DNA from 4 places in the Streptomyces sp. NPDC052040 genome. Region 2 is predicted to be linked to each of the others. Evidence: riboswitches for the same ligand, from Rfam matches in the RefSeq annotation. Region 2 holds a riboswitch; each other region holds the start of a gene.
What was found. A riboswitch is a leader RNA that binds a small molecule or an ion and turns the genes downstream of it on or off. The one in region 2 is predicted to bind thiamine pyrophosphate.

Region 1 (5,118 bases), on a different contig from region 2:
CATCTCGACCGCTATCCGGTGCGGCCCCTCACCCCGTACACGGTGCGTGACAACCGCAGCCTGCTGAGCCGTCTGGGGCAGCTGGGGCGGAGGGAACCGGCCATCGAGCGGCAGGAGTACGCGCTCGGTACGGCCTGTGCCGCGGTCCCCCTCGCCGTCGGTCCGACGGCGGTGGCCGTGGCCATCTCCCTGCCGTCCTGCCAGTCCGACCGGCTGCTGTCGGCAGCCCGTCAGCTCCAGGCGGAGGTCGACCGGCTGCCCGGGACGCTCGGCCTCTCTATCAGCATCTGAAAACTCACTCCTTGTGATCTGCTGTGCACTTTCAGCAAACTTCCAGCAGGTGTCAGGGGTCCATTCCTGGCCAGTCGACGGCTACTGACGGGGTAGACGATGCGCGAGTCGGTGCAGGCAGAGGTCATGATGAGCTTTCTCGTGTCCGAGGAGCTCTCATTCCGCATTCCGGTGGAGCTGTGTTACGAGACCTGTGATCCGTATGCGGTGCGTTTGACCTTCCACCTGCCCGGGGACGCCCCGGTGACCTGGGCGTTCGGGCGTGAGCTGCTGGTGGACGGAGTGGGCCGGCCGTGCGGCGACGGCGATGTGCACATCGCCCCCGCGGAGTCGGACGCCTTCGGTGAGGTGCTGATCCGGCTCCAAGTGGGCCCCGACCGGGCCCTGTTCCGCTCCGGAGCGGTGCCTCTGGTGGCGTTTCTCGACCGTACCGACAAGCTGGTCCCGATCGGGCAGGAGGGTTCTCTCGCCGACTTCGACGCGCATCTGGACGAGGCGCTGGACCGGATCCTGGCGGAGGAGCAGAGCGCGGGGTGAGGCGCCATGCGGCGCTGTAACGGTTCCTCAGGCCGGTACGGCGTCCCGGGGCGGTGCGGGTGCGCCGGGGTGCCGTAACGCTTCTGCGGGGGTGTTTCCCGGCCGTGCAGGCCCCGGGGCGGTCAGCGCTTGCGGCGGCGGCCCCGTCCGCCGCGGGACGGGGCCGCCTCGCCCGTCCCCGGGCGGTCGGCCGAGACGACGGCGGCGGCCAGCAGCGTGGTCACCGGCACCGAGGCGACCAGCCCGATGGAGCCGATCAGTGTGCGCACGATCTCCTCGGCGACCAGCTCGCTGCCCGCGACCGAGGCCACACTGCTCTGCGCGATCGAGAAGAGCAGCAGCAGCGGCAGAGCCGCACCCGCGTACGCCAGGACCAGTGTGTTCACCACCGAGGCGATGTGGTCGCGGCCGATGCGGATGCCCGCGCGGTACAGGCCGCGCCAGCCCATCGACGGGTTGGCCTCGTGCAGCTCCCAGACCGCGGAGGTCTGGGTGACGGTCACATCGTCCAGGACACCGAGCGACCCGATGATGACTCCGGCCAGCAGCAGACCGCTCATGTCGATATGCGGGTACAGGCCGTGGATCAGGCCGGTGTTGTCGTCCGTGTTGCCCGTCAGGGCGGCCCAGCCGATGAACTCCGAGCCCAGAAGACCGATCAGCGACAGGGAGATGAGCGTGCCGAGTACGGCCACGGAGGTGCGGGCCGAGAGCCCATGGCACATATAGAGGGCGATCAGCATGATGGCGCTGGCCCCCACCACGGCCACCAGCAGCGGATTCTCGCCCTGGAGGATCGCGGGCAGGATGAAGAGGCTGAGCAGCAGAAAGCTCACCGCCAGGGCGATGAGCGCCATCACGCCGCGCATCCGGCCCACGACCACCACGGCCACCGCGAAGAGTCCGGCGAGCAGGGCCATGGGGAACGTGCGGTTCACATCGGTCACCGAGTACTGAAGGTCCCGGGGCGCGGAGGGCTCGTACGCGGCCACGACCTTCTCGCCCTGGTGCAACTGCCGGGACTGGTCAGGCTGGACGATCTCGGTGAACGTACGTCCCTTGTCCTTGCCGGTGTCCACCCGGACCGTCGCCTTCTTGCAGGTGCCGGTCCGCCCCGCCGGGGGCGATGTGCTGCCCGAGGGGGAGGTGTCACCCGCCGAGGTCCCGCCGGAGGCGTTCACGGACGCGCAGTCCACCGCCACCACCCTGGTGACCGTGGCCTGCTGGGTCTGCCGGTCGAAGCCGACCCCTGACCGTTTGTGCGAGGGGACACCGCCGGGCCACAGCACCGCCAGCCCGACCAGCACCGCCGCGGTGAACGGGATGAGGATCGCGGCGATGACGCGGCGCAGATGCCGGGACACGGGGGCCGCGGGGCCATGGCTGTGGGAGTGGCTGTGTCCACCCCCGGACCCGGGGCCATGCCCGTCTCCGGGACCGGGTCGGTCGCCCGGGCCGTGGCGGTGCGGGGGCTTGGACGGCGGGTGCGCGGGGGGATGCTGCGTCGGGGGCACCGCCCGATCATCGCAAGAACCCGGGAGGCCCACTGTGCAGCTTGCCCAATGAGACGCTAGCGTGAAGGGACCTTTGCACACGCGGGAGCTCGGAGCACCGGGCTGAGAGGGCGCTGACCTCCGCAGGCGCGATGTTTCACGTGGAACATCAGCCGACGGACACGGCTGCGTCGACCGCTGAACCTGTTACCGGGTAATGCCGGCGTAGGGAGTAGGTCTCATGACCAACAAGGACGCACGCACGCCTGTCTCCGTTCAGGGTGAAGAGCCCCAGGAGGCCGGGAAGTCCATCGGCTGGCACAAGGCGTACGTCGCGGGCTCGCGCCCCGATCTGCGGGTGCCGGTCCGTCAGGTGCATCTCACCAACGGGCAGTCGGTCACCCTGTACGACACCTCCGGCCCGTACACCGATCCGGCCGTCGGGACCGACGTCCGCAGGGGCCTCGCACCGCTGCGGGAGAACTGGATCATCGCCCGCGGCGACACCGAGGAGTACGCGGGCCGTCCCGTCCGTCCCGAGGACGACGGGATCAAGCACACCTCGCCGCGGGGCGGACTGCGCAACCTGGACGCGGTGTTCCCGGGACGCCCGCGCCAGCCGCGCCGCGGCCGGGACGCCACCGCGGTGACGCAGCTCGCGTATGCGCGCCGCGGGGAGATCACACCGGAGATGGAGTTCGTGGCCCTCCGGGAAAATGTCTCGCCCGAGGTCGTCCGCAAGGAGATCGCGGCGGGCCGTGCGGTGCTCCCGGCCAACGTGAACCACCCGGAGATCGAGCCGATGATCATCGGCAAGCGGTTCCTGGTGAAGGTCAATGCCAATATCGGCAACTCCGCGGTGACCTCCTCCATCGAGGAGGAGGTCGAGAAGATGACCTGGGCGACGCGCTGGGGCGCCGACACGGTCATGGATCTGTCCACCGGCCGCAATATCCACACCACCCGTGAATGGGTGCTGCGCAACTCCCCCGTGCCGATCGGCACGGTGCCGCTCTACCAGGCGCTCGAGAAGGTCGACGGCAAGGCGGAGGAGCTGACCTGGGAGATCTACAAGGACACGGTCATCGAACAGGCCGAGCAGGGTGTGGACTACATGACGGTCCATGCGGGGGTGCGTCTGGCGTATGTCCCGCTGACGGCGAACCGCAAGACCGGCATCGTGTCGCGCGGCGGCTCGATCATGGCGGCCTGGTGCCTCGCCCACCACAAGGAGTCGTTCCTCTACGAGAACTTCGAGGAACTCTGCGAGATCCTCGCGGCGTACGACGTCACCTACTCGCTGGGCGACGGGCTGCGGCCCGGTTCGATCGCGGACGCCAATGACGCGGCACAGTTCGCGGAACTGCGCACCCTCGGCGAACTCGGCCGGACCGCAAAGCGGTTCGACGTCCAGACGATGATCGAGGGCCCGGGACATGTCCCGATGCACAAGATCAAGGAGAACATCGACCTCCAGCAGGAGATCTGCGACGAGGCCCCGTTCTATACGCTCGGCCCGCTGACCACGGATGTCGCTCCGGGGTACGACCACATCACCTCGGGCATCGGCGCTGCCATGATCGCCTGGTGGGGTACGGCCATGCTCTGCTACGTCACGCCCAAGGAGCATCTGGGGCTGCCCAACCGGGACGACGTCAAGACCGGCGTCATCACCTACAAGATCGCCGCCCATGCGGCCGATCTCGCCAAGGGGCACCCGGGTGCGCAGGAGTGGGACGACGCGCTGTCCGACGCGCGCTTCGAGTTCCGCTGGGAGGACCAGTTCAACCTGGCTCTCGATCCGGACACCGCCCGCGAATTCCACGACGAGACCCTCCCCGCCGAGCCCGCCAAGACGGCTCACTTCTGCTCGATGTGCGGTCCGAAGTTCTGCTCCATGAAGATCAGCCAGAGCATCACGGAGCGGTTCGGCGGTGCGATGGCGGAGGGTGCCACGGCGGAGGAGGTCGCCGAGGGGATGCTCCAGAAGTCGAAGGAGTTCGCGGAGAGCGGGAACCGGGTCTATCTGCCGATCGCGGACTGACCGTCCCGTCCCGGCCGTGCCCGGGGCTCGTCAGGCCATGGGCCGGGCGGCTCCAGGACCGCGCGGCACCGGCCCGCACCCTCTGGCGAGGGGCGGGCCGGACGTCCGTGCGGGCAGCGATCGGGGCGGCCCCGGGGCAGCAGGCGTCGGCCTGGGGCACCGGGGGACCGGGCCCCTCACTCCGGCCGGTGTTCCGGTCCCCCGAAGTCCGGACTGCTGAAGTCCGGGCTGCTGAACCGCGGCCTCGAGCTCCCCGCCGAGTTGCTGTCCGGGCCGCTGAAGCCCGGGCGGTCGTAGCCGAGGTGCGGGATGCGGCTGGGCGTCGGTTCCGGTGTCCGGTGGCTCAGCGCGGCCGTGCCCGGGTCGGCGAGGGCCTCGCGGAGGAACGGCAGGATGCCGCGCTCCAGCAGCGCCTCGTGCCAGGCCGCGCGGGCCCGGGCCACCTCCATGGCCAACTCGCCCCGGGCACCGGCGTCACGGGCCGAGGAACTGTTGCGCAGGGCCGTCAGCAGCAGGCCGGTCGCGGCGACCAGGATCGCCACCGCGGTCACCGCGCCGAAGACCCACCCGGTGGTCAGCAGGGTCCGGGCGAAGGCCTGGTCGGGGTTGACCGCCTTGAGGACGTAGCCCACGAGCAGGAAGATCACGGCGGCGGCCCCGGCGAGAAACGGGGCGAGAACGGCGACGACGGCGGCCGCACCGGCGCTCGCCGTCGCCTCCCCCACCACGGTGGCGAGCCCATGCCCCGTAGCC
Region 2 (5,118 bases):
CTCACTTTTGTCGCGCCGCGCGGTGCCAAGAAGCCGCCGCGGCATCTTGCCGATCTCACGCCCGCCGAGCGCAAGGAGGCGGTCGCCGCGATCGGCGAGAAGCCGTTCCGCGCCCGGCAGCTCTCGCAGCACTACTTCGCGCGGTACTCGCACGACCCGGAGCAGTGGACCGACATCCCCGCCTCCGCGCGGGCCGGGCTCCAGGAGGCGCTGCTTCCGGAGCTGATGACGGTCGTCCGGCATCTGTCGACGGACCAGGACACCACCCGCAAGACGCTGTGGCGGCTGTTCGACGGGACGCTGGTGGAGTCCGTGCTGATGCGCTACCCGGACCGGGTGACCATGTGCATCAGCTCCCAGGCCGGGTGCGGTATGAACTGCCCGTTCTGCGCCACCGGCCAGGCCGGTCTGGACCGCAATCTGTCCACCGCGGAGATCGTCCACCAGATCGTGGACGGCATGCGGGCGCTGCGCGACGGCGAGATCCCCGGCGGCCCGGCCCGGCTGTCGAACATCGTCTTCATGGGCATGGGCGAGCCCCTCGCCAACTACAAGCGTGTCACCGGCGCCATCCGTGCCCTGACCGATCCGGCGCCGGACGGGCTCGGGCTGTCGCAGCGCGGGATCACCGTGTCGACGGTGGGCCTGGTCCCGGCCATCCACCGCTTCGCCGACGAGGGCTTCAAGTGCCGTCTCGCGATCTCCCTGCACGCCCCGGACGACGAGCTGCGCGACACCCTGGTGCCGGTCAACACCCGGTGGAAGGTGCGCGAGGTCCTCGACGCCGGATTCGAGTACGTGGAGAGGTCCGGGCGGCGGCTGTCCATCGAGTACGCCGTGATCCGGGACATCAACGACCAGGCGTGGCGCGGCGACCGGCTCGGACGGCTCCTGCGGGGCAGGCCCGTGCACGTCAACCTGATCCCGCTGAACCCGACGCCCGGCTCCAAGTGGACCGCGTCGCGGCCCGAGGACGAGAAGGCGTTCGTCGAGGCGATCGCCGCGCACGGGGTGCCGGTGACCGTCCGGGACACCCGTGGCCAGGAGATCGACGGAGCGTGTGGTCAGCTGGCGGCCACCGAGCGGTAGTCTGAAGGGCGTCCGTGTCCCGCGGTCGTCCCGCCGTCCCGGGTTGGCCGCGCGGTCCACAACTTCACAGTCACCTTTGTATTCCGACAGGGGAGCGCCACAGCGCTGAGAGTGCGGGACAGCCCGCAGACCCTCTGAACCTCGCCCAGGTCATTCTGGGTAGGGAGTTCGGTCTTCACTCAAGCTGTTGCGCCCCGCCCGGGGCCCTTCGGGATCCCGGGCGGGGCCGCGTCTCTTCCTGGTCACCTCCAGGAGGAATCCAGTGAGCATCACCGCACGGCAGTTCGCGGCCGTCGCCGCAGGGCTTGGCCTGGTCACGCTGACCGCGTGCGGATCGTCCGGATCCGGCGCCGCCGGCGGCGGCGACTCCAAGACGGTCACCCTGGTCAGCCATGACTCGTGGGCCGCCTCCAAGAGCGTCATCGCGGCGTTCGAGAAGGAGTCCGGCTACCGGGTCCGGGTCCTCACCGACGGCGACGCGGGCCAGGCCGTCAACAAGGCGATCCTCACCAAGGACAACCCGCAGGGCGACGTCCTCTTCGGCGTCGACAACACCCTGCTGTCCCGGGCCCTCGACAACGGCCTCTTCCAGCCGTACAAGGCGAAGGGGCTCGAACAGGTCGGCGCGCAGTACCAGTTGGACGGCGACAAGCACCGGGTCACCCCGGTCGACTACGGCGACATCTGCGTCAACTACGACAAGAAGTACTTCGCCGACCACCGGCTCGCCCCGCCGTCCTCCCTCGACGACCTCACCAAGCCCGCGTACCGGAACCTCCTGGTCACCGAGAACGCCTCCACCTCCTCCCCGGGCCTGGGCTTCCTGCTGGGCACCGCCGCCCGCTACGGCGACAGCGGGTGGCAGGGCTACTGGAAGAAGCTCAAGGACAACGGGGTGAAGGTGGTCGACGGCTGGGAGCAGGCCTACGAGCAGGAGTTCTCCGGTTCCGCCGCGGGCCGCAAGGCGGGCGGCGACCGGCCCCTGGTCGTCTCCTACGCCTCCTCGCCGCCCGCCGAGGTCGTCTACGCCAAGCCGCGCCCCACGACCGCGCCGACCGGGGTCGCGTCCGGCACCTGCTTCCGCCAGATCGAGTTCGCGGGCCTGCTGAGCAACGCCCGCAACCCCCAGGGCGCCAGGGCCTTCCTCGACTTCCTGATCAGCAGGCGGTTCCAGGAGGACATGCCGCTCAGCATGTATGTGTACCCGGTGGCGCGGGGCGCCCGGGTGCCCGCCGAGTTCACCGCCTACGGGCCCGCCGCCAAGGATCCCGCGACGATGCCCCCGGCGAAGATCGCCGCCAACCGGGACCAGTGGGTCAGGTCGTGGACGTCACTCGTACTGAAGTAGCCCCGGGGCGCCGGGGCGGCGCGGCGCGGTTCGGGCTGATGGCCCTGCCCGTCGCGTTCTTCGCCGTCTTCTTCGCCTACCCCGTCGCCGCGATCGTCGCCCGCGGGCTGCGCGTCGACGGGGTGTGGCACCTCGGACGGCTCCCGGAGGTGCTCGCGCAGCCCGGCATCGGGCATGTCCTGTGGTTCACCACCTGGCAGGCGCTCGCCTCCACCGCGCTCACCCTGCTGGTGGCGATGCCCGGCGCGTATGTCTTCGCCCGCCTGGACTTCCCCGGCAAGCAGGTGCTGCGGGCCGTGGTCACCGTGCCGTTCGTGCTGCCCACGGTGGTCGTCGGCACGGCCTTCCTGGCCCTCGTCGGCCGCGGCGGACTCCTCGACGACCTGTGGGGCGTCCGCCTGGACACCACGGTCTGGGCGATCCTCCTCGCCCATGTCTTCTTCAACTACGCGGTCGTGGTGCGCACGGTCGGCGGCCTGTGGGCGCAGCTCGACCCGCGCCAGGAGGAGGCCGCGCGGATGCTGGGGGCCTCCCGGGCCGCCGCCTGGCGGAAGGTGACCCTGCCCGCCCTCGGCCCGGCCGTGGCCGCCGCCGCCCTGATGGTCTTCCTGTTCACCTTCACCTCCTTCGGGGTGGTGCAGATCCTGGGCGGCCCCACGTTCTCCACCCTGGAGGTGGAGATCTACCGGCAGACCTCGGAGATCTTCGACCTGCCGACCGCCGCCGTGCTGACGATCGTGCAGTTCCTCGCGGTGGGCGCGGTCCTCGCGGTGCACGCCTGGACCGTGCGCCGCCGGGAGAGCGCGCTGCGGCTGGTCGACGCGTCCCGCACGGCGCGCAGGCCGCGCGGTGCGGCCCAGTGGGCGCTGCTCGGCTCGGTCCTCGCCACCGTCGCCGTGCTGCTGGTGCTGCCGCTCGCCGTGCTGGTCGCCCGGTCGCTGGACGCGCCCGGGTTCGCGTACTACCGGGCGCTCACCCAAGCCGACGGCGGGACCTTCCTGGTCGCGCCGGTCCAGGCGGTCGGCACCTCACTCCAGTACGCGGCGGCCGCCACCCTGGTCGCCGTGCTGATCGGCTCGCTCGCCGCCGCGGCCCTCGCCCGCCGGGACGCGGGCCGCCTGGTGCGGGGCTTCGACGCGCTGCTGATGCTGCCGCTCGGCGTGTCCGCCGTGACCGTCGGCTTCGGCTTCCTGATCTCCCTGGACCGGCCGCCGCTGGACCTGCGCGGTTCCTGGATGCTGGTGCCGCTGGCGCAGGCGCTGGTGGGCGCCCCCTTCGTCGTACGCACCATGCTGCCGGTGCTGCGGGCCGTGGACGAGCGGCTGCGGGAGGCGGCCGCCGTGCTCGGGGCATCGCCGTGGCGGGTGTGGCGGGAGGTCGATCTGCCGCTGGTGCGGCGGGCGCTGCTGGTCGCGGCCGGGTTCGCGTTCGCCGTGTCGCTGGGGGAGTTCGGGGCGACGGTGTTCATCGCGCGGCCCGACAACCCGACGCTGCCGGTCGCGGTGGCCCGGCTCCTCGGCCGTCCCGGGGACCTCAACTACGGCCAGGCGATGGCTCTTTCGACGATCCTGATGGTGGTGTGCGCGGTGGCGCTGCTGGTGCTGGAGAGACTGCGGACCGACCGGACGGGGGAGTTCTGACGATGCTGGGGCTGGAACGGGCGACCGTGCGCTACGGCGGGCGGACCGCACTCGACGGCGTCGACCTGGAGGTCGCCGAGCACGAGGTGGTGTGCGTGCTCGGGCCGAGCGGCAGCGGCAAGTCGACGCTGCTGCGGGCCGTGGCCGGGCTGCGGCCGCTGGACTCGGGGCGGGTGGTCCTCGACGGCCGCGATCTGACCGGGGTGCCGGCGCACCGGCGGGGGGTGGGGCTGATGTTCCAGGACCACCAGCTGTTCCCGCAGCGGGACGTGGGCGGCAATGTCGCCTTCGGGCTGCGGATGCAGCGGGTCGCGCGCGCCGAACGGGACGCCCGGGTGGGGGAGTTGCTGGATCTCGTCGGGCTGCCCGGGGCGGCGGGGCGGGCCGTCGCCGCGCTCTCCGGCGGTGAGCAGCAGCGGGTCGCGCTCGCCCGGGCCCTCGCCCCGCGGCCCCGGCTGCTGATGCTGGACGAGCCCCTCGGCCAGCTCGACCGGTCGCTGCGGGAGCGGCTGGTCGTCGAACTGCGGGAGCTGTTCGGCCGGTTGGGCACCACCGTCCTCGCCGTCACCCACGACCAGGGCGAGGCCTTCGCGCTCGCGGACCGGGTCGTGGTGATGCGGGAGGGGTGTATCGCCCAGTCCGGTACGCCTCTTGAGGTGTGGCAGCGGCCCGCGGACGCCTTCGTGGCACGCTTCCTCGGCTTTGACAACGTGGTGGCGGCGACCGTGTCGGGCCCGGCCGCCGACACCCCCTGGGGCAGGGTCCCCGTCCCCGCGGGCTCCGCGCAGGGGCCGTGCGACCTGCTGGTGCGGCCCGCGGGAGTACGGCTGGTGCCGGTCGCCGAGGGCCTGCGCTGCACCGTGACCGCACGCACCTTCCGCGGCACCCATGTCGCCGTGCGCCTCAGGCCCGAGGGGGCGCCCGTGCTGGAGGCGGCCTGCCCGCTGCGCACGGCACCGGAGCCGGGGGACGAGACCGGGGTCGTCTTCGACGCGGACGAGGTCGTGGTGCTCGGGGGCGCCGCGGCCGCGTAGCCGGGAA
Region 3 (5,118 bases), on a different contig from region 2:
CGGGGGTGCCGGGCAGGGTCGGGTCGGAGGTGAACAGCCACTCGATCATCTCTTCGACCGTAAAGCCGTCGTCCCGCAGCAGGGTCAGGGTGCCGGACAGCCCCTTGACCACCTTGTCCCCGTCGATGAAGTCGGCGGGGACGTGCAGTGCGCGGTTCTCACCCCGGCGTACGGCGATGATCTGGCCCTCCTTGACCAGCTGCCGTACGCGGGTCACCTCCATGTCGAACGCCTCTGCGATGTCGGGGAGGGTGAGCCATGCAGGGACGAGAGCATCAATCTTTGCGTCAATCTCGGTCACAGGACAAGCGTGCCATCCCGGACTGACAGTCGGAAGCGGGGCACCTCCGGCGGAGTGCCCGGTTGCCTCCGGCGGTGGACGTCCGGGACCCCGGAACGGGGGACAGCCCCCGTTCCGGCAAGCTAGGCCGTCGCCTCCTTCAGCGGGCGTGACGGGTCGGCCAGCAGGTCCGGGTCCATCGGGGACCCCGACTCGATCAGACGGCGGCCCTGCGCCAGGTCCCGGGGGCGGCCCACCGCCAGCAGGCCCACCAGGCGGCCCGCGCGCAGCCAGCACACCGCCCAGGCGGCGCCCTGGGGGTTGCCGCGCCAGACGGTCGTGTCGGCGCAGGCGTGGTGGCCCACGTACTGGACGAAGCGGCCGAACTGCTCCGACCAGAAGTACGGCACCGGGTCGTACGCCATCGGCGTCTCCCCGATGATGTTGGCGGCCACCGTGCGCGGGCCCTGGAGGGCGTTGTCCCAGTGGTGGACCAGCAGGCGCTGCTCGTAGCGGCCCGAGGGGAAGGACGCGCAGTCGCCGACCGCGTACACATCCGGCACCGAGGTGCGCAGATGCTCGTCGGCCAGCACCTCCCCGTGCACGCCCAGGACGACGCCCGAACCGGCCAGCCAGGCGGTGCCCGGGCGTGCCCCGATGCCCACGACCACCGCGCCCGCGGGCACCCGGGTGCCGTCGTCGAGCACCACGGCCCCCGGCTCGATGCGGTCCACCCGGGCGCCGGTGCGCAGCTCGGCGCCGCTGTCCGCGTACCAGGCCGCCATCGGCGCGGCCACCTCGGCGGGCAGCGCCCCCGCGAGCGGCCGGTCCGCGGCCTCGACCACGGTCACCGCGCAACCCGCCTCGCGTGCCGCGGTGGCGAACTCGGCGCCGATCCAGCCCGCGCCCACCACCACGATGTCGTGCTGCTCGGCGAGGACCGGCCGCAGCCGCTCGGCGTCGTCCAGGGTGCGCAGCAGATGCACCCCGGGGACGCCCTCGGCGCCCGGCAGCCGGATCGGCTCGGCCCCGGTGGCGAGGACGAGCACGTCGTAGGGGACGGGCCCCTCGGCGGTGTCCAGCTCGTGGTCGGCGGGGCGCAGGCCGGTCACCTCGCAGCTGAGCCGCAGCTCGATGCCCAGGGCCGCGAAGTCGACGTCGAAGGCGGAGCCGTCGGCCTTGCCGAGCAGCACGGCCTTGGAGAGCGGTGGGCGGTCGTAGGGCTGGTGCGGTTCCGCCCCGATGAGGGTCACCGTGCCCGTGAAGCCCTGTTCGCGCAGCGCGACCGCGGTCTGCACCCCGGCCATGCCTGCGCCCACGACGACGGCGCGCCGCGCCGCACCGCCCCGTTCCTGCGTCTGCTCGCTCACCTGATCACCATAGTCACCTGACAATGCGTCAGTCAGGGGGCGTGCTGAGTGAGCTGCTGCACAGCACCCGGCCCGCCACCCGCGACGCCCCACCCCGGACCCCGCGCCCCGGACCCGCACGGTTGCCCCTGCGGCTACCCCGTCGCGGGCCGGACAACCCCGGCCGCCGGGAGGCTCGCTTACCGCCCGGGGCGGGCACGGGACTAGGGTGGCTCCCGTACAAGCACTCGCGGGAGCCCGGACGCACCGGGCTGAGAGGGAGGCTGGCGGCCTCCGACCGTACGAACCTGATCCGGGTCATGCCGGCGAAGGGAGGGGGCTGACGCCCATGTCATCCACACGTGCCCCGGACGTCCTCGTCGTCGGGGGCGGGGTCATCGGACTCGTCACGGCCTGGCGCGCGGCGCAGCGCGGCCTGGTCACGGCCGTCGTCGACCCCGCGCCGGGCGGCGGAGCCGCCCAGGTGGCCGCGGGCATGCTCGCGGCCGTCACCGAGCTGCACTACGGCGAGCAGACCCTGCTCGCGCTGAATCTGGAGTCCGCGCGCCGCTACCCGGACTTCGCCGCCGAGCTGGCCGGGGCGGCGGGCCTGGAGGTCGGCGACCTCGGCTACCGCCGGTGCGGCACCCTCGCCGTCGCGCTGGACGCCGACGACCGCGCCCATCTGCGGGAACTGCATGCCCTTCAGCAGCGGTCCGGCCTGGACGCGGAATGGCTGACAGGCCGCGAGTGCCGACGTCTTGAGCCGATGCTCGCGCCCGGTGTGCGCGGCGGGCTCAAGGCCGACGGCGATCACCAGATCGACCCGCGGCGGCTGGTCGCCGCGCTGCTCACGGCCTGCGAGCGGGCCGGGGTCGGCTTCCACCGGGAGCGGGCCGAGCGGCTGACGGTGGAGCGGGGGCGCGCCACGGGTGTGCGGACCACGGGCGGCCGCGAACTGGCCGCCGGGCAGGTCGTGCTCGCCGCGGGCAGCCTCAGCGGGCGGCTCGCGGGCGTGCCGGAGGAGGTGCTGCCGCCGGTGCGGCCGGTGAAGGGGCAGGTGCTGCGGCTGACCGTGCCGAAGCGGTATGCCCCCTTCCTGAGCCGTACCGTGCGCGCCGTGGTCCGCGGCGGCCAGCTCTACCTGGTGCCGCGCGAGAACGGCGAGCTGGTGGTCGGCGCGACCAGCGAGGAGCTGGGCTGGGACACGACGGTCACCGCGGGCGGGGTCTACGAGCTGCTGCGCGACGCGCACGAGCTGGTCCCCGGGATCACCGAGCTGCCGCTCACCGAGACCGTGGCCGGACTGCGCCCGGGCTCCCCGGACAACGCTCCGCTGCTGGGCCCGACGGAGCTGGACGGCCTGGTGCTGGCCACCGGGCACTACCGCAACGGCATCCTGCTCACCCCGGTGACCGGCGATGTCATGGCCCATGTCCTGACCACGGGCGAGCTGCCGGACGAGGGCCGCCCCTTCACCCCCCGGCGGTTCGCCGCCACCGCGCTCACGGAGCAGCCCGCATGAACATCTCGGTCAACGGAGAAAGCCGCCGGTTCGCTGCCGGCACCGCGCTCGACGCCGTCGTACGCGCCCTCACCACCGCCCCCTCGGGCGTGGCCGCCGCCCTCAACGAGACCGTCGTGCCGCGCAGCCAGTGGCCGTCGACGGCGCTGAGCGAGGGCGACCGCGTCGAGGTCCTCACCGCCGTCCAAGGAGGCTGATTCCCATGGCCGACGACCCCTTCGTCCTCGGTGGCAGCACGTTCTCGTCCCGGCTGATCATGGGGACCGGGGGCGTGCCGAGCCTCGATGTGATGGAACGGGCGCTGGTGGCGTCCGGTACGGAGCTGACGACGGTGGCGATGCGGCGCGTCGACGCCACCGTGCACGGCTCGGTGCTCTCCGTGCTCGACCGGCTGGGCATCCGGGTGCTGCCCAACACGGCGGGCTGCTTCACCGCGGGCGAGGCGGTGCTGACCGCGCGGCTGTCGCGCGAGGCGCTCGGCACGGATCTGGTGAAGCTGGAGGTCATCGCCGACGAACGGACCCTGCTGCCCGATCCGATCGAGCTGCTGGACGCGGCCGAGACCCTGGTCGACGACGGTTTCACGGTGCTGCCGTACACCAATGACGACCCGGTCCTCGCCCGGAAGCTGGAGGATGTGGGCTGTGCGGCGATCATGCCCCTCGGCTCGCCGATCGGCTCCGGGCTCGGCATCCGCAACCCGCACAACTTCGAGCTGATCGTCGAGCACGCGGGCGTGCCGGTGATCCTGGACGCGGGGGCGGGCACGGCCTCGGACGTGGCCCTGGCGATGGAGCTGGGGTGCGCGGGTGTGATGCTCGCCTCGGCGGTCACCCGGGCCCAGGAGCCGGTCCTGATGGCGGAGGCCATGCGGCACGCGGTGGAGGCGGGCAGGCTGGCCCGGCGGGCGGGGCGCATCCCGCGCCGCCGCTTCGCCCGGGCGTCGTCACCGGCCGGGGGCATGGCCCGGCTGGACCCGGAGCGGCCCGCCTTCTGACCGGCAGCCCCCGGCCGGACGGTGTGCGACGTGCGTCACAGCTCGGCTTCAGTCCCGGCCCGGGGCACCGCCGGGGCGGAGGTCCCGCCGCGGTCCCTCGTAGACTCGCAGGCGTGGATACGACCCTTCAGGACCCTCTCGTCGGGCATGTGCTCGACGGCCGCTACCGCGTCGACGCACGCATCGCGACGGGCGGGATGGCCACGGTCTACCGGGCCCTGGACACCCGCCTCGACCGCGTTCTCGCGCTCAAGGTGATGCACCCGACGCTGGCCGCGGACGCGTCCTTCGTGGACCGCTTCATCCGTGAGGCCAAGTCGGTCGCGCGGCTGGCCCACCCCAATGTGGTGCAGGTCTTCGACCAGGGAACCGACGGGTCCTACGTCTATCTCGCCATGGAGTACGTCGCCGGGTGCACCCTGCGGGACGTGCTGCGCGAGCGGGGGGCGCTCCAGCCCCGCGCCGCCCTGGACATCCTGGAACCGGTGCTGGCCGCGCTGGGCGCCGCGCACCGCGCGGGGTTCGTCCACCGCGACATGAAGCCGGAGAACGTCCTGATAGGCGACGACGGCCGGGTCAAGGTGGCCGACTTCGGCCTGGTCCGCGCCGTCGACACGGTCACCAACACCACGGGCACCGTCCTCGGCACCGTCTCCTACCTCGCCCCCGAGCAGATACAGCACGGCACGGCCGACCCCCGGGTCGACGTGTACGCCTGCGGGGTGGTCCTCTACGAGATGCTGACCGGCGCCAAGCCGCACGGCGGCACCTCCCCCGCCCAGGTGATCTACCAGCACCTCAACGAGGACGTGCCCCTGCCGTCGGCCGCCGTGCCGGGGCTGGCGATCGCCCTCGACGAACTGGTGACGGCGGCGACCGCCCGCAACGCCGAGCTGCGTCCGGTGGACGCGGTGGCGCTGCTCGGCCTGGTCCTGGAGGTCCGTACGGCGCTCACCGCCGAGGAGCT
Region 4 (5,118 bases), on a different contig from region 2:
CCGCGGGCAGATTGTTGATCAGGTTGGCCAGCAGGGCCGCCAGGGCCGCGATGCCCAGCAGGGCGGGCAGCCCGGACCCGCCCGGGACCAGTCGGCCGAGGGCGTCCCCGAGCCCGTTGTCGACGACGGCGCGCACCACGATCCCCAGGGCGAGCACAAACGCCAGGAAGGACGGCGCCGCCGCCCGCACCACCGTGAGCGGGGTGGCCCTGCGCTGCACCAGCGCCCGCCCGGCGAGGACCAGCGCGCCGCCCAGCGCCGACCACGCCGGGTCGACGCCGACCGCGGAGGCGACCACGAACCCGGCGAGCGTGCAGGCCACGGTCACCAGGGCGAACAGCGGCAGCCGGGGCGGTTCCCCCGCGTCCTCGGCGGTGGCACCGGCCGCCAGGTCACGGCGGAAGAAGCGCCGGAAGACCAGGTACTCGATGCCGACGGCCACCAGCCACGGCAGGGTCATCAGGGCGGCGAACCGGGTGAAGCTCAGCCCCGCCGCGCCGAACGCCAGCAGATTGGTGAGATTGGAGACCGGCAGCAGCAGCGACGCCGTGTTGGACAGATGGGTGCAGGCGTACAGATGCGGCTTGGGACGGGCGCCCATCCGGGCCGCAGTGGCGAACACCACGGGGGTGAGCAAGACGATCGTGGCGTCCAGACTGAGTACGGCGGTGATCACCGAGGCGAGCGCGAAGACGGCGGTCAGCAGCCGCCCGGGGCTGCCCGCCGCCCAGCGCGCCATCCAGGCGCCGCAGGCCCGGAACAGCCCCTCCGTGTCGCAGAAGTGCGCCACCACCAGCACGGCGGCCAGGAAACCGACCACCGGCCCCAGCCGCTCCGCCTCGGCCCGGGCGTGGTCCAGCGAGAGGGCGCCGCTCGCCACCGCGATACCGGCGGCAGGCACCGCCACCACCGCCTCCGGCAGCCCGAACGGACGGATCACCGCACCGGCCAGCACGGCGACGAGCAGCAGGATCGAGAGGGTCTCGGCGATCGGGGTGTTCAGGGCGCGGTCCTTACCGTGAGCGGGGTCGAGGCTGTCCCTGCCTCACACCGGGCCGGTCAGCCCGTCCATCACATCAGACCGCGCAGCCGTCACCGGCACCACGGGGCCGGTCGCGCCGGGTCGGGGGACCGCCGGTCCGGTCGCGCCGGGTCGGGGGACCGCCGGTCCGGTCGCGGCGCTCAGGGTGCCCACCCGCTCATCCGCGCTCCCGCAGCCGCCATCCGTGGTCCACCGGCCCGATGCCGGATCCCAGTGCGAAACCCGCCGCGATGGCCGCCGTGACGTACTCCTTGGCCCGGCGGACCGCCTCGGGCACCGGCAGGCCCTGTGCCAGCCCCACCGCCACGGCCGAGGCGAGGGTGCAGCCCGTGCCATGGGTGTGCCGGTTGTCGTGGCGTTCGGCGCGCAGCCAGTGCTCCTCGTGGCCGTCCGTGAGCAGGTCCACGGCAGCCCCCGGCAGATGCCCGCCCTTGACCAGCACCCAGCGGGGCCCGTACGACAGCAGTTCACCGGCCGCGCGCCGCATGCCCGGCTCGTCGCTCACCCGCAGCCCGGTCAGCTCCGCCACCTCGTCCAGATTGGGCGTGGTGACGGTGGCCAGCGGCAGCAGCCGGGTGCGTACGGCGTCCAGCGCGTCGTCGGCGAGCAGCCGGTCCCCGTGCTTGGAGACGCTCACCGGGTCGACGACGACCGGGGCCGCCGTGCCGGTGAGCAGCTCGGCCACCGCGGTGACCAGCGCGGGCGAGGCGAGCATGCCCGTCTTGACCGCCTGGACGCCGATGTCGTCGACGACACTGCGGTACTGGGCACGCACCGCTTCCACCGGCAGCTCCCAGGCGCCCTGCACCCCGACCGAGTTCTGGGCCGTGACCGCGGTGATCACACTCATGCCGTGGGCGCCCAGCGCCAGCATGGTCTTCAGATCCGCCTGGATTCCGGCACCGCCACCCGAGTCGGAACCGGCGATCGTGAGCACCCGGGGCGGCGCGGTCATGCGCGGCCCTCCTCTCGCTTCTGTCGGCCCTCCCGGGCACGCAGCGGCGCGTACACCGCGAGTGCCACCGCGAAGGCCACGTAGTACGACACATCGGCGCCGTGCAGCGCGTGGGCGACCGGGCCCACGTACAGCCCGGTGTCCATGAACGGCACCGCGGCGGCGAAGGCCACCGCGAAGGCCAGCAGCGGGGGCCACGGCGAGCGGGGCCGGGCCGCCGCGGCGACGAGATCGACGGGGGCGCCGCGCCGGGCGAGCCAGTCGACCGCCACGATCGCCACGAACCCGGGGATCCAGTAGCCGACGAACAGCAGCACGTTCTGGAAGCGGGCCGTGGTGTCGGCGGCGTGCATCCACAGCACCAGCGGGAAACCGAGCAGCACGGCGAGCGCGGCCGCCGCCGGACGCGGCAGGCGCACCCCGATCGTCTGGAGGGCCAGGGAGCCGCTGTAGTCGTTCATCGCGTTGCTGCACAGCGCCGCCAGCGCCACGGCCAGCAGCCCGAAGGCGCTCGCCGCGCCCCCGCCCAGCAGGGTGTCCACCCCCGCGGCCGTCTGGTCGGTCAGCACGGAGGCACCCCACAGACCGAGCGCCTGCACGGCGGTGAAGGACACCACAAGACCGAGGAGCGTGTACCAGAACATCCGGGACCGCGAGGTGTCGCGCGGCAGATAACGGCTGAAGTCACTGGCGTACGGCGCCCAGGACAGCGCCAGACTGAGGGCGATGGTGCTGGTCAGAATGAAGGCGCCCGCCCGGTCGGCGCCGTGCACGGAACCGGTCGTGGCCGGGTGGACGCTGCCGGACATCCGCAGGGCGAGCAGCGCGAAGGCGGCCGCGAGCACAAAGGTCATCACGATCTGGAGGCGGTGGATCGCCTCGTAGCCGAGGACACCCAGCACCCCCTGCGCCAGCATGATCGCCAGGACGCCCAGCCAGAACGGCCAGCCGCACAGCCGGGCGAGCGCATCGCCGCCGAAGAGACCGATCAGGGCGTCCCAGGCGATGGACGACAGCCACTGCAACACACCGGGCAGCGCCACGGCCCGCCCGAACGCGAGCCGGGCGAGCGGCAGCTGCCCGGCGCCGGTGCGGCTGCCCCAGGTGCTCAGACACGCGGTGGGCACCGCGCCGAGCACCGTGCCGAGCACGACGGCGACGAGCGCGGTGGTGACATCGAGGCCCAGCGAGATGCCGATGGTCCCGGTGAACACACCGGTCATGGTCAGATTGGGCGCGAACCACACGGTGAACAGCCGACCGGCCCCGCCGTAGCGATTGCTCTCGGGGACCGGCTCGATACCGTGCCCCTCGATCCGGAGGTCGCCGGGAGCGCTCGGCATCCGGCCGTCGAAGACGGCTCGCCGGGCGTCGGCGGGCAGCCCGCCGGGAACATGCGCCAAAGGCATGGAAGACATCCCTCCGCCAGTACGAACTGGTTCAGGTTCGACGGGTGTGATCTCAGCCCCTGGAGGGGGCACCCCGTGTCCGGTACGGCGGCAAGACTAACCCGAGCCCCGGGATATGCCCTACGCAAGCAGCCGCCGCCCGGAATCCGGCGGCGGTCCGCTTGCCCTGGGTACCCGGTCGCCAACTCCCCGTGTCACGCGGCACGGGGAGTTGGCGCCCGGGCGCCCGGGCACCGCTTGGTGACCTATGCCGCGTGTTCCACGATCTCGCGGGCCATCTTCCGGTCCAGGGCGGCGCGCACCAGCGCGGCGGACAGCACCGCCGGTTCGGTGTCCCCGGCGAGCCGGACCAGTCGGCCCGGGTCCCTGGGCAGCCCCAGCCGCTCCGCCCCCGACAGGGCCTTGGCGTCCAGATAGGGCGCCACCTCCGGCCAGACCCGCTGCACCTCCCGTAGGAAGATGTCGGCGCCGGCGGGCCCCACCCCGGGGACCTCCTGGAGCAGTGAGCGCAGCGCCCGCACGTCTCCGTCGGCCTCCTTGCGCATGCGCCGCAGATCGCCGCCCCAACGTTCCGTCAGAAGCTGTGCGCCATCGCCGAGTTGGGTCGCCGTCCGCTCGTCGTAGCGCCGGTATCCGCCCCGGCCCAGCGCGTCCACCCGCTCCTGCCAGGAGGCGTCGGCCATCCGGCGGGGATCCCGCAGACCCGCGTCCGTCAGCGCCCGCACCGTCTCCAGAGCGATGGAGGTACGGATGCGGGCGCTGAGCAGCAGGGCCATCAGCAGCAGCCGGTAGAGCGGCTGAGGGGTGTCCTTCAGCGGGATGCCCGCTTCCTCGGCGTAGGTGCGGCCGTGGTCGTGGACGAGTTCCGCCACCACCCGGTCCTGGGTGTCCCGGCGGGCCACGGCGGACTCACGCCCCGGCTCTGAGCGGGTCGTGGCCGATCGCCATCAGACGCCTTCGCCGTGCGTCGGCAGCACCATCGGTACTCCCGGCGTCCCCGGCGTCCCCGGCGTCCCCGGCATTCCCGCCATCCCCGGTGTGCTCGCCGTTCCCGTCCCGGGTGACCTCGGCGGCTGCCCGGTCGGGGTGGTCGGTGACGGTCTCCACCACCTCGTACATCACCTGGATGTCGGCGTCGGTGAGATCCGTGCGCCGCTTCTGGAGGATGGCGAGGACATGCTCCCCGGTGGGCGCTTCCGTCCCCTCCTCCGGCGGTCCGGTGCCCTCGGCGGCTTCCTGGATCCGCAGACAGGCGGCGATTTCCTGGGAGGTCATGTTCACCACGCGGTGGAACTCGGCCCACAGCGTTTCCATCTCCAGGGCGTCGGTCATGGCGTACTCCTCTCGCCCTCGGCGCCGGGGCCCGGCTCAGGCTGCCGGGCCCCGGCCGTGTGTCAGTCCTCCCGCGGCCAGTTCTCGGCCTCGAACATCCAGCGCTGCTTCTCCAGTTCCGCGGTGAGCCCGATCAGCAGGTCCTGGCTGACCGGATCGGCCTTCTCCGTGGCCTCGATCCGGGCACGCAGCCGACCGATCACCGTCTCCAGCAGCTCCACCATCAGCCGCACGACATCCGTGTCGCGCAGCCAGCCGTCCTTGGTGCCCGGCAGGCCGAGCGTGGCGGCGACGGTCTCCGGGCGCCCGTCCGGCGAGACGCCGAGCGCGGCCGCCCGCTCGGCCACCGTGTCGGCGTACGAGCGTGCCGTGTCCACCAC

Region 1: it holds a riboswitch for thiamine pyrophosphate, as region 2 does, so the genes downstream of both, thiC (phosphomethylpyrimidine synthase ThiC) here and ACIHAA_RS16720 (thiamine ABC transporter substrate binding subunit) in region 2, are expected to answer to the same signal.
Region 3: it holds a riboswitch for thiamine pyrophosphate, as region 2 does, so the genes downstream of both, thiO (glycine oxidase ThiO) here and ACIHAA_RS16720 (thiamine ABC transporter substrate binding subunit) in region 2, are expected to answer to the same signal.
Region 4: it holds a riboswitch for thiamine pyrophosphate, as region 2 does, so the genes downstream of both, ACIHAA_RS04095 (purine-cytosine permease family protein) here and ACIHAA_RS16720 (thiamine ABC transporter substrate binding subunit) in region 2, are expected to answer to the same signal.

Annotation. Positions count from the first base shown of each region.
Region 1 covers NZ_JBIUBV010000015.1:114,778-119,895, forward strand. Annotated here, with positions in the region: gene ACIHAA_RS25570 (IclR family transcriptional regulator) at 1-291, shown strand, start outside; gene ACIHAA_RS25575 (SsgA family sporulation/cell division regulator) at 391-828, shown strand; gene ACIHAA_RS25580 (YibE/F family protein) at 951-2,342, opposite strand; TPP riboswitch at 2,414-2,570, shown strand; gene thiC (phosphomethylpyrimidine synthase ThiC) at 2,563-4,365, shown strand; gene ACIHAA_RS25590 (hypothetical protein) at 4,542-5,118, opposite strand, start outside.
Region 2 covers NZ_JBIUBV010000007.1:122,034-127,151, reverse strand. Annotated here, with positions in the region: gene rlmN (23S rRNA (adenine(2503)-C(2))-methyltransferase RlmN) at 1-1,089, shown strand, start outside; TPP riboswitch at 1,168-1,273, shown strand; gene ACIHAA_RS16720 (thiamine ABC transporter substrate binding subunit) at 1,352-2,437, shown strand; gene ACIHAA_RS16715 (ABC transporter permease) at 2,413-4,077, shown strand; gene ACIHAA_RS16710 (ABC transporter ATP-binding protein) at 4,080-5,111, shown strand.
Region 3 covers NZ_JBIUBV010000006.1:61,809-66,926, forward strand. Annotated here, with positions in the region: gene ACIHAA_RS14750 (Rv2175c family DNA-binding protein) at 1-301, opposite strand, end outside; gene ACIHAA_RS14755 (NAD(P)/FAD-dependent oxidoreductase) at 424-1,650, opposite strand; TPP riboswitch at 1,870-1,981, shown strand; gene thiO (glycine oxidase ThiO) at 1,979-3,154, shown strand; gene thiS (sulfur carrier protein ThiS) at 3,151-3,351, shown strand; gene ACIHAA_RS14770 (thiazole synthase) at 3,357-4,151, shown strand; gene pknB (Stk1 family PASTA domain-containing Ser/Thr kinase) at 4,265-5,118, shown strand, end outside.
Region 4 covers NZ_JBIUBV010000001.1:957,519-962,636, forward strand. Annotated here, with positions in the region: gene ACIHAA_RS04085 (arsenic transporter) at 1-1,003, opposite strand, end outside; gene thiD (bifunctional hydroxymethylpyrimidine kinase/phosphomethylpyrimidine kinase) at 1,200-1,997, opposite strand; gene ACIHAA_RS04095 (purine-cytosine permease family protein) at 1,994-3,406, opposite strand; TPP riboswitch at 3,398-3,492, opposite strand; gene ACIHAA_RS04100 (endonuclease) at 3,652-4,308, opposite strand; gene ACIHAA_RS04105 (DUF3140 domain-containing protein) at 4,316-4,738, opposite strand; gene ACIHAA_RS04110 (Dps family protein) at 4,801-5,118, opposite strand, start outside.